DNA from 4 places in the Paenibacillus sp. FSL P4-0338 genome. Region 4 is predicted to be linked to each of the others. Evidence: riboswitches for the same ligand, from Rfam matches in the RefSeq annotation. Region 4 holds a riboswitch; each other region holds the start of a gene.

The links. Region 4 has a riboswitch for cyclic di-GMP ahead of MKZ07_RS28630 (PA14 domain-containing protein). Riboswitches for the same ligand answer to the same signal wherever they lie in the genome.
Region 1: it holds a riboswitch for cyclic di-GMP, as region 4 does, so the genes downstream of both, MKZ07_RS25575 (anti-repressor SinI family protein) here and MKZ07_RS28630 (PA14 domain-containing protein) in region 4, are expected to answer to the same signal.
Region 2: it holds a riboswitch for cyclic di-GMP, as region 4 does, so the genes downstream of both, MKZ07_RS26835 (transglutaminase-like domain-containing protein) here and MKZ07_RS28630 (PA14 domain-containing protein) in region 4, are expected to answer to the same signal.
Region 3: it holds a riboswitch for cyclic di-GMP, as region 4 does, so the genes downstream of both, MKZ07_RS21525 (flagellar assembly protein A) here and MKZ07_RS28630 (PA14 domain-containing protein) in region 4, are expected to answer to the same signal.

What each region holds. Positions count from the first base shown of each region.
Region 1 is NZ_JBBOCG010000002.1:342,653-347,031, reverse strand. It holds gene MKZ07_RS25585 (TasA family protein) at 1-502, shown strand, start outside; gene MKZ07_RS25580 (helix-turn-helix domain-containing protein) at 770-1,102, shown strand; gene MKZ07_RS25575 (anti-repressor SinI family protein) at 1,249-1,392, opposite strand; cyclic di-GMP riboswitch class I at 1,427-1,530, opposite strand; gene MKZ07_RS25570 (2-oxoglutarate dehydrogenase E1 component) at 2,027-4,379, shown strand, end outside.
Region 2 is NZ_JBBOCG010000002.1:642,175-646,553, forward strand. It holds gene MKZ07_RS26820 (glycosyltransferase family 2 protein) at 1-72, shown strand, start outside; gene MKZ07_RS26825 (GtrA family protein) at 62-466, shown strand; gene MKZ07_RS26830 (class D sortase) at 533-1,186, shown strand; cyclic di-GMP riboswitch class I at 1,313-1,394, shown strand; cyclic di-GMP riboswitch class I at 1,468-1,549, shown strand; gene MKZ07_RS26835 (transglutaminase-like domain-containing protein) at 1,563-2,372, shown strand; rRNA gene MKZ07_RS26840 (16S ribosomal RNA) at 2,738-4,298, shown strand.
Region 3 is NZ_JBBOCG010000001.1:4,900,765-4,905,143, forward strand. It holds gene MKZ07_RS21520 (FUSC family protein) at 62-1,165, shown strand; cyclic di-GMP riboswitch class I at 1,806-1,898, shown strand; gene MKZ07_RS21525 (flagellar assembly protein A) at 2,003-3,622, shown strand; gene MKZ07_RS21530 (aldo/keto reductase) at 3,653-4,379, shown strand, end outside.
Region 4 is NZ_JBBOCG010000002.1:1,071,255-1,075,633, reverse strand. It holds gene MKZ07_RS28630 (PA14 domain-containing protein) at 1-1,977, opposite strand, end outside; cyclic di-GMP riboswitch class I at 1,992-2,072, opposite strand; gene MKZ07_RS28625 (sugar phosphate nucleotidyltransferase) at 2,211-3,584, opposite strand.

The DNA.
Region 1 (4,379 bases), 730 kb from region 4:
CTCCACAGCCACCAGCACGGCAACCTTCGCCGCAGGTACGCTGAAGCTTGGCTCTTCCTTCAATACTCCGGTAGCGTTGACGAATCTGAAGCCGGGAGACTATACCGTCCGCACCTTCACCTTGTCCAATGACGGCACACTGGATATCAAATTCCTCAAGCTTGCCACCACTTACACCGTGACCGATGCCAAGGGCGATAACGCAGGCCAGGATCTCGGAGACCACTTCAAGGTCAAGCTCCTCGATAATTCATACACCGGCGGTTCATTAAGCGGTCATGTGCTGTCCGAGATCTCCCTGAAGGATCTGAAAAACACCCCCAGCTACGATCTCGTAGCAGCAGGTATACTGCCGGGAGGGATTGCCGCAGCCGGGTCCAAGACCTTCAAGATCGCCTTCGAGTTCGTGGACAATACGCTCGATCAGAATATTTTCCAGGGTGACGGCTTAGCATTGAACTGGACCTTCGATGCACTTCAAGGAGTGGGAGAAGCCAAGTAGGCCAAAGCTGCATTTATCGATCAAGAACGGCATATCCTCCCCCATCCGGGCCGGGTATGCCGTTTCCTTTTCCCCGCTTCCGGGTTCAAGGATTTTTGTCCGATTTGCAGATTTTTGTTATACTGACAAGTGGAAACGGCTTTGTCTTCTTTTTAAAGAGCGGCACCGTTTCTGCGAGAAAGATAGGGCTACGGTATAGCGCGAAGCATATCACTTCTTATCTTTTACCAAAAAAGTACGGAGGGCGTTGTAATCGTGTCAGATACTATGGGAAGCCGCATCCACAAACTCCGGCTGGAGAAGGGCTATTCGCTATCCGAGCTTGCGGATAAGGCTGATGTGGCGAAATCATACCTCAGTAATGTGGAACGGAATATTCAATCCAACCCCTCCATTCAATTCATCGAAAAAATCGCAGACGCGCTTCAGGTATCCATTCATGTACTGCTGTATGGCGGACTGGCAGAGACGGAAGAACAGGCACTGGACGGGGAATGGTTCCGGCTGGTTCAGGAGGCTATGGCCTCCGGTATAAGCAAACGCGAATTCAAGGAATTCCTCGATTACCAGAAATGGCGCATGGAACAAAAGGACAACTAGACGTAGCATCGTATGCCTCAAGGAAGACTCCGCACGGCAGGGAGGCCGCCTTCGGCGAGGGCATTCTTTCAAGCGGCATACAGAAAAGGCACAGCGTACCGGACGCTGTGCCTTTTCTGTATGTATCCTAACAATGATGACCGCCCTTACATCGCCTGGAGTGCCTTTTCACTTAGAAACCGGCGGATATCCTCCGCCGCGATCCCCGCCTGCTTGGCAGACATCAGCAAGTGCACCCATTCTAAATCCAGATCTACTGCCTGCAGCTCGTCATTCCCCTGGTTGGACATATCCAAGAAATCTCCTCCTAGAATTTTCGCGTCCCCAGGCAGTCCGGCCATCATAGTAGTATTGCTACTTTGTAGTATCTCTACGTTAGATCCGAGACTTTGTGCCCCTGTCTTTCGGCAGGTTTACCTTTTACTGGACCCTTTCCATCATGAAAGGATCTGGCAAGAATCGATGAAACCGTTCTCCGCAATAACATTATACAAGATCATACGCGATTAGTGTGTCGTTTTCTGGAATTTTTTTATGATAAAATGTGAGGAAACTTAGCTGAAATTGCCAGCGGCTTGTATAAATATTTCCAGTTCCAAGTTCAAACCCTAAGTAATAGTTTAATTATGCTAAAGGGAACTCTAACTACTCCGCTTTACCGCACCACGCAACATCGTATAGAGACAATTACCCATCTGTATAGATAACGGACAGTGATATGGATTTATTTCTATTTATGATAGTTCCGTATGAATACTGTAATGAATCATGCCGAATTGCGAACGGATTGACCGAAAGTATGAATTGATTACCCCGCCGGAAAGTAGCACAATAGGATGAGAATGAAACCGCAAACATTTGCAGCTCCGCCAAGTGGCACACTGGATGCCTCGCGTGGAGTTTATCCGTTAGGAGGACCTATTCATGGCAGTCAAAGAGCCCTATAACGACACAGTATGGAGCAAATACTACGGCCCCAATCTGGGCTACATCCAAGAAAGATATGAGCAATTTGTCAAGGACCCCTCTTCTGTTGAACAACATTACCGCGATCTCTTCACCGTATCCGGCCCCCCTCCACTGGCACCCGATGCCGAGAGGGCTCCAAGGCCTGCCGTATCAGCAGATGCCGAGTGGCTCAAGAAGGCTGTCAAGGCCTCGAAGCTGATCGCCAATATTCGAATATATGGCCATATGGCCGCAGACATTGACCCGCTGGAGCGCAGCAAGAACCCGATGGCCAAATGGCTGGAGCTGGAGACCTACGAGCTTACCCGCGAGGATCTTAATGCTCTGCCCGCTTCGCTGATCTGGGATAATGCCCCTGCAGATGTGCATACCGCGATGGATGCCGTCCACAGAATGCGTCAGGCCTATACCCAGACCATTGCCTATGAATTCGGGCATGTGCATGATGAACGCGAGCTGCGCTGGCTCAACAGCCAGGCGGAATCGATGACCTCCCCTGCCCCGCTGAATAATACAGAGCGCAAAGAGCTGCTGAAGCGGCTGGTTCAGGTGGAGCATTTCGAGACCTTCCTGCACAAGACCTTCGTCGGCCAAAAGCGGTTCAGCCTGGAGGGCAATGATGCCCTCGTGCCGATGCTGGATGAGATTGTGCGGGCCGCCGCGCATGACGGCGCAGAGCATATCCTGATGGGCATGGCCCACCGCGGAAGACTTAATGTGCTGGCTCATATTCTGGGCAAGCCTTATGATATTATTTTCTCGGAATTCCATCATTCGCCGAACAAGGAACTGTTCCCTTCGGAAGGCTCCATGGGCGTGACCTACGGCTGGAGCGGTGATGTGAAGTATCATCTCGGGGCTGACCGTGCCGTCCGCGAAGGCGAGACCGTGCGCACCCGGATCACACTGGCCAATAACCCGAGCCATCTTGAATTCGTTAACCCTGTCGTCGAGGGCTTCACACGCGCCGCACAGGAAGAGCGCAACGATCCGGGACTGCCTAAGCTGAACACAAGCAAGGCCATGGCTGTGCTGATGCACGGCGATGCCGCCTTCCCTGGAGAGGGCATTGTCGCTGAGACGCTTAATATCGGCAAATTGCAGGGTTATCAGAATGGCGGCACCGTGCATATTATCGTCAATAACCGGATCGGATTCACCACAGAGAGCGAGGATTCCCGCTCCACCCATTATGCCAGCGACTTGGCCAAAGGGTATGAGATTCCGGTCGTGCATGTCAATGCCGATGACCCGGAAGCCTGCATTGCCGCAGTACGTCTGGCCAGTGCTTACCGCCATATGTTCAAGAAGGACTTCCTGATTGATCTGATCGGCTACCGCCGCCACGGGCATAATGAAATGGATGATCCTGAGACCACCCAGCCGATTGTGTACGGCAAAGTGCGTAACCACCCTACTGTGTACCGCGCTTATGCAGAACGCCTGGAGCGCGAGAAGGTAATTACAGCAGATGATCTGAAGAACATGATTGCCGAGGCAGAGAGCGTCCTCCAGCAGGCCTTTGACCAGATGAAGGAAGGCAAGCACAAGAATGCGGAGTCCAAAACCGCCGTCGCGCTGGATAACGACAGTCCCCAGCAGCGTCCGACTGCCTTCCCTCTTGCCGGTCTGCAGGAGATTAACCGTGAGCTGCTGCGCGTACCGGCCGGCTTCAAGGTCTATCCGAAGCTGGAACGGATTCTGCAGCGCCGCAAGGATGCGCTGAATGACGGAGAGCGGGTAGACTGGGCGCTGGCAGAGACACTTGCCTTCGCTACCATCCTGAAGGATGGCACGCCGATCCGCCTCAGCGGACAGGATGCACAGCGCGGCACGTTCGCCCACCGTCATCTGGTGCTGCATGACAGCGAGAACGGGGAACTCTATGCTCCGCTGCATCAGCTGAGTGATGCCGGCGCTTCATTCGGCGTCTACAACAGTCCGCTGTCCGAGGCCTCTGTCCTTGGCTTCGAATATGGTTATAATGTGTTCGCACCGGAGACCTTCGTCATCTGGGAGGCTCAATACGGCGACTTCGCCAATGCCGCTCAGGTCATTATTGACCAGTTCATTTCCGCCGGCCGCGCCAAGTGGACGCAGCGCAGCAATCTGACGATCCTGCTGCCTCACGGCTATGAAGGCCAAGGACCAGAGCATTCCAGCGGCCGAATGGAACGGTTCCTCCAGCTCTCCGCTGAGGAGAACTGGACTGTAGCCAACCTGACCACTGCTGCTCAGTATTTCCATCTGCTCCGCCGTCAGGCCGCACTCTGCGGACAACCGGATGCCCGGCCGCTGGTGATCATGG
Region 2 (4,379 bases), 430 kb from region 4:
GTAAGCGAGACCAGAGGCTACCCGGAGACAGAGGCTGAAGACACCCGGAAGGAAAGCGATTATGCAAGATAAGGCTTGGCGCGCAGGCATGATCCAGTTTCTGAAATTTAATGCGGTGGGCCTGCTTAATACATTCATAGATTTTGCGGTATTTACCCTGCTGCATTCCCTGGGGATGCTTAACACCCCCGCACAGATTATTTCCTACAGCGCCGGGACGGCCAACAGCTTTTTCTGGAATAAGAAGGTGACCTTTAAGGGAAGGGACAGAGGCGGGAATGGCGGCTTTGACCGGATGCAGCTGGTGAGATTTATTGTGCTGAATCTGCTGGTACTGGGCATTTCGGTGCTGCTGATTCATCTTCTGACTGACCGGCTGGGGATACAGGTGCTACTGGCCAAGGTGCTGGTTACCTTCATAACAGTGATCATTAATTTCTTTGGAAGCCGGAAATGGGTATTCTAAAGAGACAGTATATATTCCCCGTATCCTGCGGGGCTGCAGTTATTCTATATTGCGGAGGCGATTGTCATGCGGAAGTTATCCTATTTGATTATACTTGCCGGGGTCCTGATTATGCTCTACCCCAAAGGAAGCGAATGGTACGAGGACCGTCAACAGCAGAAGCTGCTGGAAGAGGCCGAACAGGCTTATAGTGAAATCGTTCCTTCGGCTACGGCTCCTGCCAGCCAGGATCTGAGCAAGCCTTATGCGGAAGTCACCCAGCTGCTCGCGGAAGAGTCTGGTGCGGAAGAGCCGGTGCCCACTGCAGCGCCCGAGATTGAAGTTGGAGGGAAGATCACTGCCATTATTGAAATCGACAAAATCGATCTGAAGCTGCCTGTTCTGGAGGGCGCCACCAAGACCAATATGAAGCATGCTGCGGCGCATATGAAGGAGACAGCTCCGATTGGCGCGGTAGGCAATGCAGCAATTGCGGCACACCGCTCAAGAACGGCAGGGCGGCTGTTCAACAGACTAGATGAGGTCGGTAATGGGGACACCATTACTGTTATTACAAGCGGCCAGGAATACAAGTATGTTGTATATGATGTATCTATTGTAGAGCCTACCGATATTTCGGTACTGAAGGGAAATGATAATGATAAGATTCTGACCCTCATTACCTGTGATCCGCTTGTCAACCCGACCCACAGACTCATCATTCATGCGAAGCTCACCTGAATCTATCAGAACAAGGCGATAAAGGTCGAAAAAACATAAAATTTTAGTATATTTGTGGTGGAATCTAGCAATTTGGGTCTTGCTAATAGAGATGTGTATGGTAAAATAGAACTATCAAAAGCTAATGCACGATAACGGCAAACCTATCGAAAGGTAGGGACGCAAAGCTAGAGGGCCTTCCCGTCATGGATGGCAGCCAGCTACCGAATGAAGAGGCTTTTTTTGTTTGTTTTAATTCAGAATCTGTCATTATGTGGTAGTAGATTGGACAGATAAAGCTTATACGATAACGGCAAACCTATCGAAAGGTAGGGACGCAAAGCTAAAGGGCCTTCCCGTCATGGATGGCAGCCAGCTACCGAAAGGGGTTTTATCCATGAAAAAGTTTTATTTAATGCTAATTACACTTTTTGTAATCGTCACTTCCGTGCAGACAGGCACTGCTCAAGCTGCTAATGCAGATTCAAGCTGGTTAAATGTTGGACAACTTGATCAAGGGGTTATCGGGGTTTCGTACGATGTTCCTAAGGACAAGAAGATGAAGCTCATGATTACCAAGGACAATAACAGCTATACTTACAACTTATACACCTCCAAGCCGAACGAGACGTTCCCGCTGCAACAAGGAAACGGCTCTTACAAGGTATCCGTTCTTGAGAATACTACGGGCAACAAATACAAAGTGCTATCTTCCGAGACTGTCTCTCTTTCAATGAGCAATGTGAATGCCGTATATTTGAGCTCTGTACAGAATGTTAAGTGGAGTTCTTCCGATAAATCCGTTCAAAAGGCAGCCCAGCTTACAAAGGGTCTGACCACAGATGCAGACAAAGTTAAGGCTATCTACAATTACATCGTAGCTAACGTGAAATATGACTACTCTCTGGCTAACAGCGTAAGCACAGATTATATTCCGAACAACGATAACACGCTGGCTACCAACAAAGGGATCTGCTACGATTACGCATCCTTGTTCGCTACTATGCTCCGCAGTGAAGGTATTCCAACCAAATTGGTTATGGGAAATACAAGCTATGTAACTTCATACCATGCCTGGAACGAAGTGTTCCTAAATGGCAAATGGGTAACGATTGATACTACAGTAGATGCAGGTCTGGGCAAGAACACAGTATCAACAGAACTGGTCAAAGCAGCAAGCAAATACACTGCAGCGAAATTCTACTAAGAATAGCTGTGAACTATAGCATTACCTGAGAATAACCCGCTTAATCATTAAGCGGGTTATTTTTATTTATATAAAGGTTGCTTTTTAATAGAAGGATAGGTTATTATAAGTAAGCGTTGTTGGAGCGGCAAAGGAAATGAGAATTACTTAAATAAGTAATTTCAAAAATAAAGCTTGCATTGCTCGGATGAACGTGATATATTATAAGAGTTGCTGGTGACGCGGTAAGCGGCGCTGATAACGAGCTTGATCTTTGAAAACTGAACAACGAGTGAGTATCGGAGATCACTTCGGTGAGATCCAAATTAGAGAATGTAAATTCTCGTCAGATGTTTCAAAATGAGCAATCGCTCTTTCTAAATACCAATTTGGAGAGTTTGATCCTGGCTCAGGACGAACGCTGGCGGCGTGCCTAATACATGCAAGTCGAGCGGAGTCTGAAAGGAAGCTTGCTTCCTTTCAGACTTAGCGGCGGACGGGTGAGTAACACGTAGGCAACCTGCCCTCAAGCCTGGGATAACTACCGGAAACGGTAGCTAATACCGGATAATTTCTTTTTTCTCCTGAGGAGAGAATGAAAGGCGGAGCAATCTGCTGCTTGGGGATGGGCCTGCGGCGCATTAGCTAGTTGGTGGGGTAATGGCCCACCAAGGCGACGATGCGTAGCCGACCTGAGAGGGTGAACGGCCACACTGGGACTGAGACACGGCCCAGACTCCTACGGGAGGCAGCAGTAGGGAATCTTCCGCAATGGGCGCAAGCCTGACGGAGCAACGCCGCGTGAGTGATGAAGGTTTTCGGATCGTAAAGCTCTGTTGCCAGGGAAGAACGTCCGGTAGAGTAACTGCTGCCGGAGTGACGGTACCTGAGAAGAAAGCCCCGGCTAACTACGTGCCAGCAGCCGCGGTAATACGTAGGGGGCAAGCGTTGTCCGGAATTATTGGGCGTAAAGCGCGCGCAGGCGGTTATTTAAGTCTGGTGTTTAAACCTTGGGCTCAACCTGAGGTCGCACTGGAAACTGGGTGACTTGAGTACAGAAGAGGAAAGTGGAATTCCACGTGTAGCGGTGAAATGCGTAGATATGTGGAGGAACACCAGTGGCGAAGGCGACTTTCTGGGCTGTAACTGACGCTGAGGCGCGAAAGCGTGGGGAGCAAACAGGATTAGATACCCTGGTAGTCCACGCCGTAAACGATGAGTGCTAGGTGTTAGGGGTTTCGATACCCTTGGTGCCGAAGTTAACACAGTAAGCACTCCGCCTGGGGAGTACGGTCGCAAGACTGAAACTCAAAGGAATTGACGGGGACCCGCACAAGCAGTGGAGTATGTGGTTTAATTCGAAGCAACGCGAAGAACCTTACCAGGTCTTGACATCCAACTAACGAAGCAGAGATGCATCAGGTGCCCTTCGGGGAAAGTTGAGACAGGTGGTGCATGGTTGTCGTCAGCTCGTGTCGTGAGATGTTGGGTTAAGTCCCGCAACGAGCGCAACCCTTGACTTTAGTTGCCAGCAGGTTAAGCTGGGCACTCTAGAGTGACTGCCGGTGACAAACCGGAGGAAGGTGGGGATGACGTCAAATCATCATGCCCCTTATGACCTGGGCTACACACGTACTACAATGGCCGGTACAACGGGAAGCGAAGCCGCGAGGTGGAGCCAATCCCAGCAAAGCCGGTCTCAGTTCGGATTGCAGGCTGCAACTCGCCTGCATGAAGTCGGAATTGCTAGTAATCGCGGATCAGCATGCCGCGGTGAATACGTTCCCGGGTCTTGTACACACCGCCCGTCACACCACGAGAGTTTACAACACCCGAAGTCGGTGGGGTAACCCGCAAGGGAGCCAGCCGCCGAAGGTGGGGTAGATGATTGGGGTGAAGTCGTAACAAGGTAGCCGTATCGGAAGGTGCGGCTGGATCACCTCCTTTCTATGGAGAATCGTCTTCTGCAATGAAGACATTCAAATCGGAAGCTTGCTTCCACCAATCAGGTTTAGGCCTGTTACTCAC
Region 3 (4,379 bases), on a different contig from region 4:
ATAATGAAAACGGATGAAAACCATAAAATTTTTCCTATTTACATGAAAGAAGATGACAAACATGAACGAGGGCTTACAAGAGCGCCTTGAAAAGTTCGGATTATCCTTATATATGATACGGATTACGCTCGCCGCTTCGCTCTCGTGGCTGGCCGTGCACATTATCTACGGGGACCATTACCTGTACTTCGCACCGCTGGCGGCGATTCTGATTACCCAGAGCAGCGTCAAGGCCTCCCTTGAAAAAGGCGTCTACCGCATGACCGGCGTGGTCCTTGGCGGCATCGTCAGCCTGATCGTAGGCAAGTTCTTCGATGTGGGCGCGCTGTCGATTCTGCTGATGCTGCTGATTGGCATTGGGGTGGCTACAGCCTGCCGGATCAATATCCAGGCCGTCTCTCAGATCGGTGTCACCTCGGTGCTTGCACTCACCTTCTATCATGACCAATATATCGTCTGGAGAGTCGCCGAGACGCTGATCGGCGTGCTGATTGCCCTCATCATTAATATGATTATCGTGCCGCCCAAGAGCTTCGTCAAGGTCAAGGACCTGGCACTGAAAGGCAGCCTGACCTTATCCGATGCCTTAACCGGATTCGCTGCAAGCGGCCGGGATGCAGCGCAAGCCAAGGCTGCTCTTGAGCGCTCCGGCGAGCTTCTGAAGAAGAGCGACCGGCTGCAGAAGGAGATGCATTACACACTGTCTCATTACCAGTGCCGTAAGGACATTGGCAAGCTGACACAGTCGACCACCCATCTCATCAAGGTTCACTCCTATGTCAAAGCCATAAGCGAAGAAATCGCTCTGCTGCCGGCCCATTATGCCGCCGCTGATTGGATGCTGGAGGTTGTAACCGCAACGGCAGACTGCATCGCCCTGTATGGCACACGGACGCTATCAGATGCCGAATGCAGCGGACGTTCACTCCAGGAGAGTCTGAGAAGAGCCCGCGACGTGCAGCTCGCCTGGTTCTCGCAGCTGCAGGATCAGTGCCCGCTCGCAGCCTTCCGTGATCTCGGTGCGGTGTTCTCCCACCTGAACCGGATTCTTGAAGAGATCGAACGCGCCGATTACGCCGCGCTTTCCACCGCACCACAGCATGTCAAGACACACCCTGCACGCGCCATCCAATTCATACAAAAAGGACTCTTCCACAAGCTATAAGCTTGGGAGGGTCCTTTTTTTTGTGTTGCCATAACTTTTCGGTGGGATAGGATGCTTGCGGGTAAAGTGGCTTGGGTAGCAGCACGTAAAGTTATAGCAGTTGGAAAAATGACACTTGATTCAGCCGAATTATACGCTTTAATTGAAGCAGTTGGATAAAGTACATCTAATCCGCCGAATTCTCTGGAATCCGTTAAAAGTGGGCAAAATATGTGTTGTTTATCCATCTGCTGTTCCCATAGGCGGCATTCATCCAACAGCAAGTGGACAAAATCCAACTGCTATATAAGACGCATTTAAGATTAGAACTTAAAGCCTGCTCCTCGCTGCGGTGAACATATGCCCCTCCGCTGCTTTTTGCTTTTTCCACCTGCCGGGCGCAGAAGACCGTCCCCCTTTTTCCAGTTCTCATGACTTCCATAAGCTGTAAGCGCTGGGAAACCAGTTTTTTTGTCGAAATAGAGCTGCATATTTTAAGTTTTTTGATAAATAGGCATAATATAGTTGAAAAATAGCTCTTTAAGTACTAGAATTAAGCTTGTTTGCAGAAGTTAATGCCGCACAAGAACTATTTATGACTCTTTTTGTCGATTACAGTCGATCACAATTCATCGCCTCTACAGGATGTATCTCATTGATCTATTTCTAAAGGCAAACTTCCCGAAAGGGCAGGACGCAAAGCCATGGGCCTAAGAACGCCGGAATCTGCGTTTACGGTCGCCAGGCTGCCAATAGAGACCACTTAAGCCAACTGTTTACGGGAAGTCTCCCGGGCTTGATGATGTTCTTTCTCTGTACGAATTGCCATTGATCATACGAAAAAGTGAGGTTACAACCATGCCGCAGCAGGATATCGAACCAAGCCGATATGAATTCGTAGAGTCCCTGATGCACGAACGTAAAGGTCTCCTGGATTCATTCTCTGTGGAGGGCCGGGCTTCTGACGGGACAACTGGGGATAAGAATGGAATTATCCTCGTGCAGGACAACCAGATATTCATTACTCCCCCGCTCCCCGGAGGCACTCCCGCCCGCATTTCTGCGATCCACCCTGTTGTCCTGAAGATCAACTGGAAGACCGTTACAGCGCCAACCGAGGTGACCAAGGCAGATTATATTACCTGGGAGATCTGCGAGAAGCCGCAGTATGAAATTACCGTATCGCCTGACAAGCTCAAGGTCCATTTCACTTTATACCGTGCAGAGAAGTACGCCTGGAACCTGGTCAACTGCCCCGCCGCCTTCGAGGCGGTCGTCCGTGCCCAGCCCAACCCGGCAATGCTGCTGTCCACGCTTACCATAGATCAGATTATCGCCTCACTGGACAACCGTTTTATTTTGCGCAACCTGAATATTCCCGCCCTGTACGCGGAGCTGGAGAACCCTACATATCTTCCCGTATGCATCGCTGAAGGAAGAGCCCCGCTGCCCGGCAAGGAAGCCCGGCTGGAATTGCAGCTGCCGGAGCATACACTGGTGGGGAACGGGATGCTTCATAGACAGGGAAGCCGGGCTCAGAAGCCTGCGGATACCATGGAGTATCTCCGTTTCCCGGGAGCCCCCTTTACCTTTGCAGGTGAAGTCTTCGCCCGCAAACTGCCGCCGGAAGAAGGCATTCCCGGCCTCGACACAGACGGAAGGGTCCTGCCCCCTCCCCCGCCGCAGGATATCTACTTTGCTGCCGGTAATCATGCCAAGCTCCTTCCCTGTGGTAATATCGTAGCCAAGCACACAGGCAGACCCCGTATCTGCGGAGGAAACAGCAGCGTCCGAATCTGTGACTTCCCTCCAGTCTGTCTGCTGACCAGGGAGATGATGGACCCTGGCGGTGACGTTATGTTCGCAGGCGACATCATTGTACCGGGTGATCTGGATGGATCTGTAAGGATCGAAGCCCTGGGGAATGTGTACGTCTATGGCGATATACGCCAATCTACAATTATAGCCACCGGCAGCATTTATGTTAGCGGCCAGGTTACCGGCAGCGGCCTGTACGCCGGATATGCCGGGGTACAGCAGCATCGTTTGCACAGCTTAGCAAGCCTGCTGCGGACAGAGACGGACGGACTGCTTGAGGCAGCGCGCCAGCTGGCCAAGAATGTGGAATCCCGACAGCAATCCGTGAATTACGGCCTGGTGGTTATGCTGCTGCTGGAGGATAAATACAGCCATCTCGACAGCCTGATCCGCGATTTCCAGGCTGCCCTAAGCCGTATGAACGGAGAGTTCGGCTTCGGCACGGACCCGCTCCGGCAGATGCTTGAGGTATTCGCCCATCCGGGACAATACACCGGGTACATTACAGACAGTGTCCTAAGCCGCTTCTCCAGGCTGCTGCTTAAGCTGGGCGAGGAGATTGAGCTGCTCCAAGAGGAGCATGCGGTGATTAACCTTGCCCGGTCGCAGGACAGCCGCCTGGAGTCCGGCGGCAAGCTGCTTGTGCGTGATTCCTGCTAAGACTACTACTAGATAAGGAGAAGTGAGCGCATGCGATATAACCGTCTGGGCAATAGCGGCCTGCAGGTATCCGCCCTGGGTCTTGGAACCAATTCATTCGGCAAACGGGCAGATCTGGAGACCTCGCTCCGCATTCTGCACACCGCTATGGATCAGGGCATTAATTTCATCGATACCGCCAATATCTATGCCGGCTCTGAATCGGAGCGGATCATCGGCCTTGCGCTTGAAGGCAGACGCCATAACACAGTGCTGGCGACCAAAGCCGGATTGCCGAAGCATGAGGGACCCGGCGGCAGCGGCTCTTCGCGCCATCATCTGATGCAGGAGCTGGAAGGCAGCCTGCGCCGGCTGAAGACCGACTATGTGGATCTGTATCAGATCCATACCTTCGATCCCTACACACCGCTGGAGGAAACCCTGCGCACGCTGGATGATTTGATCTCCGCAGGCAAGGTGCGGTATATCGGAGCCTCCAATTATGCCGCCTGGGAGCTGATGAAGGCGCTTGGGATCAGCGAAGCCCGTAACTGGGCGAAATACATCTCTATCCAGTGCAGCTATTCGCTGGCTGACCGTACGCCCGAAGCCGAGCTGCTTCCGCTCTGCCTGGATCAGGGTCTGGGCATCATCCCATACTTCCCTCTGGCGGGCGGTATCCTTACCGGCAAATATTCCGGCAGCAGCAAAGCCCCTGCCGGCTCCAGAGCAGAGACCGATCCGAACTTCCTCCGCTTCCTTACCCCGGAGCGCATCT
Region 4 (4,379 bases):
GGTGCGCACTGCAGCGGGTTCGCCCGATAGCGTCATGTTATTGAAGTATTCCGCGTACAACCCATTGGCAGCAGGGACTTCTACCGGCAGATCCACCGGTGTTGCTGTAGGAGAAGGAACGGGAACAGGAGCCGCTGTCGGTGTTGGTGCCGGTGTTGGCGTTGGTGTCGGTGCTGCTGTCGGCGTTGGTGCCGGTACTGGCGTCAGTGTTGGTGTCGCTGCTGGTGTTGGTGTTGTTACTGGTGCCGGCGTTGCTGTTGCTGCTGGTACCGTTGTCGGTACTGCTGTTGCAGCCGGAACAGGTATGGATATGTTGCCTGCTCTGGAGAAAAGCGCACTTGCAGGTACGGTTCCCTTCACCTGGCTAGGGCTCTGCCACATCAGATGGACATTGGCATCGCCAGCATTCTCATAGTACTCTACTTTGATATCGTACAATTGCCCGGCAGTTAAGGCTATGCTTCCTGTGCGGGCAGTTCCGCTCTGTTTGACCCAGCTGTCAATGACCGGTGTGCCGTTCACCCACAAGCGGATACCGTCATCCGATGTAGTATAGAACTGATAAGTCTCACTGTAAGCCGGCTTAATCTGTCCGGTCCAGCGAATTGAGAAGTAATCTACGCCCAGTGCGGCATTAGGAGTCCCCTGACGCCAATTGAAGCTGATGACATCATCGTTACGCACCATAACCGGTGTCCCCGAGAGCGTCATGTTCTTGAAGTATTCTCCAAGCAGGCCATTCTGGCCAGGCTTACTCTCCGGGTCGCCGAAGGTTGGGACCGGCTTCTGAGTCGGCGCAACGGTTGGTGTTGCCGTCGGCGTTGGCGTCGGTGTTGCGGTTTGTGTCGGTGTTGCTGTTGGTGTCGGTGATACTGTAGGCGTCGGCGTTGCCGTTGGCGTTGCGATTGGCTTAGGAGCCGCCGCCGGAGCAGACCAGGCCTTATATTGGTCACGGGTTAGTGTGTAACTGTCATTCATGAAATTCTTGATTGTCGCCGTGCTGTTATTCTCATAGAGCATCTTGCCCCAGTTCATCATGAACACGTAATTCTGCTGGTTCAGCTTTAGCTTCGATATATTTGGCATTTCACCGTTCTCGCCGATGCCGATCGGTTTGCCGCCAGCCAGGCTGGTCAGATCATCATGATATTTATTGGAGTAGTCGTTATTATATATATCTGCTGCCAGCACATCCACTCTGTCCGCACCCGGATAAGTCCGTGGATAGGGATCGGAGCTTGCATTAGGCGCATTCGGGTTCCATACCCAGAGCAGATTATTTAACTGATGAACGTTCACGAACCGGTCATACATAATATTCCACAGGGCTGTAAAATTATCTTTCTTCCCCCACCAGAACCAGCCGCCGTTCATTTCGTGGTAAGGTCTCCAGAGGATCGGAACCTTAGCATCCCGCAGGCTTTTCAGAGAGACCGCTACTTTATCCAGATCGGTGATCAGTGCATTATACTCTGGCGTTCCGGGGGTTACGTATTTGTTAAATTGCGCCTGGGTGATCGGCTTCTGCACATTGGACCATTCGTACTTGGTGCCTGGCAGATTCTGGTGGAAGGTCATGGCGACAATGCCGCCCGCTCTGGACCAGTTCGTCGCACTCCAGACGATATTTTTGCGTTGTGCAGCTACTCCGCTCTCACTCTGCCCACCGATTGCTCCCAGCTCATAACCATGCAGTGCTGCGTATTGTCCGCTTGTTCCCTTCAGCTTGTTGCTCAGCTCATCCGGACTCTCGAAATAGTCATGCTGGCCTGTAATGATTCCATTTCCCGAGATATCATACAGATTGTTCAGCAGCTTGACCGCCTCCGCTGAGGCGTTAGGGTTCACCGGCGCTCCTTCAGAGGAGGCAGCCTTGACGGTGGAAGGGGCGATTCCCAGTCCCACAGGTACAGCAGACAATACCACGGCCAGCGACAGCACAGCGCAGAGCAAACGAGACTTACGGTAAGTTTTCACAATATTCTCTTCCTTTCGGTAGCCAGGCTGCCACTCTTGCGAAGGCCCTATAGCTTTGCGTCCCTGTCTTTCGATCAGGTTTGCCTTTGTCGTTTTGGAAGGATCAATCCCTCTTACCGTAAATTATCGTCTTTATGCAATTTTTTTGTAGAGCAAACGCGAATTTCTCCGAATAAATAGTTCCGAGTACCTGTTTTGATTCTGTAACAAATGGTTAAATAGATAAGTTAGACCTACGAAATGAACTGATGTAGCGCTATATCCTCCCAGTCCAGAGTAATACGGATGTTATCTTCCTCTACCAGCTCCGACCCCGTCTGCACCTCAATGAACTCCACATCGGTAAGAGCAAGAATGGCATGCTTGGTCCCTTCCGGTATCCGCACCACATCTCCTGCCTTCACCGTATGCATCTTCTCATTGATGACAATGCTGGCTTCCCCGCTGACGAAGGTCCAGATTTCACTGCGTTTGTGATGCAGCTGATAGCTGATATTTTTGCCCTCATTGATGAAAATCCGCTTGGTCAGCACCTCGTTGCCTTCGTCATACTTTACATAATCTATCACCTTGTAGTGGCCCCAGCGGCGCTCCTCGTACATCGGTCTTTGTTCAAAAGACTTCAGCACTTCCTTGATCCGCGGACTCTCAGTCTTGTGCGTCACCAGAATGCCGTCCGGGCTGGCAGCGATAATCAGATCCTTCGCCCCGATCACGGTAATCGGAATATCCAGCTCGTTAATGAGGCAGGTCCCCTCGGAGTCAGCGGTCACAAAGCCTTTGCCGACATGGTTGCTGGTCATTTCCTCGGTCAAGGTGTTCCAGGTACCCAGGTCCTTCCAGAATCCGGCATACGGCTGTACGACGATGTTCTCTTCTTTCTCTACCACTTCGTAATCGAAGCTGATGGAAGACAGCAGCTTATACTGCTTCTGCAGTTCCTCATAATTAAGCGGCAGCCCTTTGCGCTGCAGGATATCCAGCAGGTAACCCAGACGGAAAGCGAACACCCCGCAGTTCCAGAGAGCCCCCTGGCTAATCAGCTCCTCGGCCTGCACACGGTCCGGCTTCTCCTGGAAGTGGCTGACCTGCAGATAACCATTCGCTCCCGCATCTGCACCCGTTGGAATAATGTAGCCGTATTTCTCCGAAGCATGCTCGGGAACTACGCCCATCAGCGCCAGGTTCGCCCCGCTCACCAGCATGGTGTTCTCCAGTTGCAGTACCGTTTCGAAAAAGGAGGATTCCACGTATGGGTCCACCGGCAGAATCGCCACGGTCTCGCTTGGGGAAACCCCTGCGATGGAATAGAGGTAGGCCGCCGTCAGCGCAATGGCCGGGAACGTATCCCGCCGCTCCGGCTCCACGATGATCGGCACCTCGCTGCCGAGCTGGCTCTGGATCATCTCCACCTGGCTGCGTCCGGTCGCCAGATAAGAGGACCCGGCCATGCCGTTCTCCTCCAGCTGTCTCCATACCCGTTGTACCATTGATTCCGGTTCACCTGCCGGACTTGCCAGTACCTTCAGAAATTGCTTGGAGCGTGAATCATTGGACAACGGCCAGAGCCGCTTGCCGGAGCCGCCTGATAGAAGTACTAGTTTCATAGTGAACCCTCCATATCGTATTGTTATTGGGTATTTCTTATTGCGGCTGTGTGTTAAAATCCCGCCTGTTATGAGGGTCGCTGCAAGGAATTTTGGGCTTACGGCCGCTGTTGTCTCCAGATGTTGTTGATTATATTGCTTGCAGCAGATAATATCCGGAGACAAAGGCGGACGCTACCGCTCCTACAGCTCCAAAATTCCTCTCCGCTCCATTTCATAACAGGCTTGTGATTTCATATCCGCTTCGCCCGCAGGCGAAGCTCCCGGTTAAAGATCCGGGTATTGCCGCTTGTTGTAGCGGCAAGGGGGGCCGGGCTGCCGCTTGTTCCAAGGCGTCGCCGCTGACCTAGCGGCTAGAGAAAGCAAGAATTCCAAGACAATGGAATTCAAGACCGGGATTCAAGACTCTTGTTCCAAGGGCTTGCCGCACAAATTTGCGGCGGCAGAAGCTGGTTAGTTTAAGTACGTGACACAAATGCTGCTCAGTTGCTCCATTTGGCTCGAATCCGAGAAATCAAGGGCACTTGTGCTCCTCATTTGCTCGTTTAGCCAACTTTCCCAGGATTCAGGGGCACTTGTGCTCCTCATTTGATCGTTTAGCTAACTTTCCCGGGATTCAGGGGCATTTGTGCTCTTCATTTGCTCATTTAGCCAACTTTCCCGGGATTCAGGTGCACTTGTGCTCCTCATTTACTCATTTAGCCAACTTTCCCGGGATTCAGGGGCACTTGTGCTCCTCATTTGCTCATTTAGCCAACTTTCCCGGGATTCAGGTGCACTTGTGCTCCTCATTTG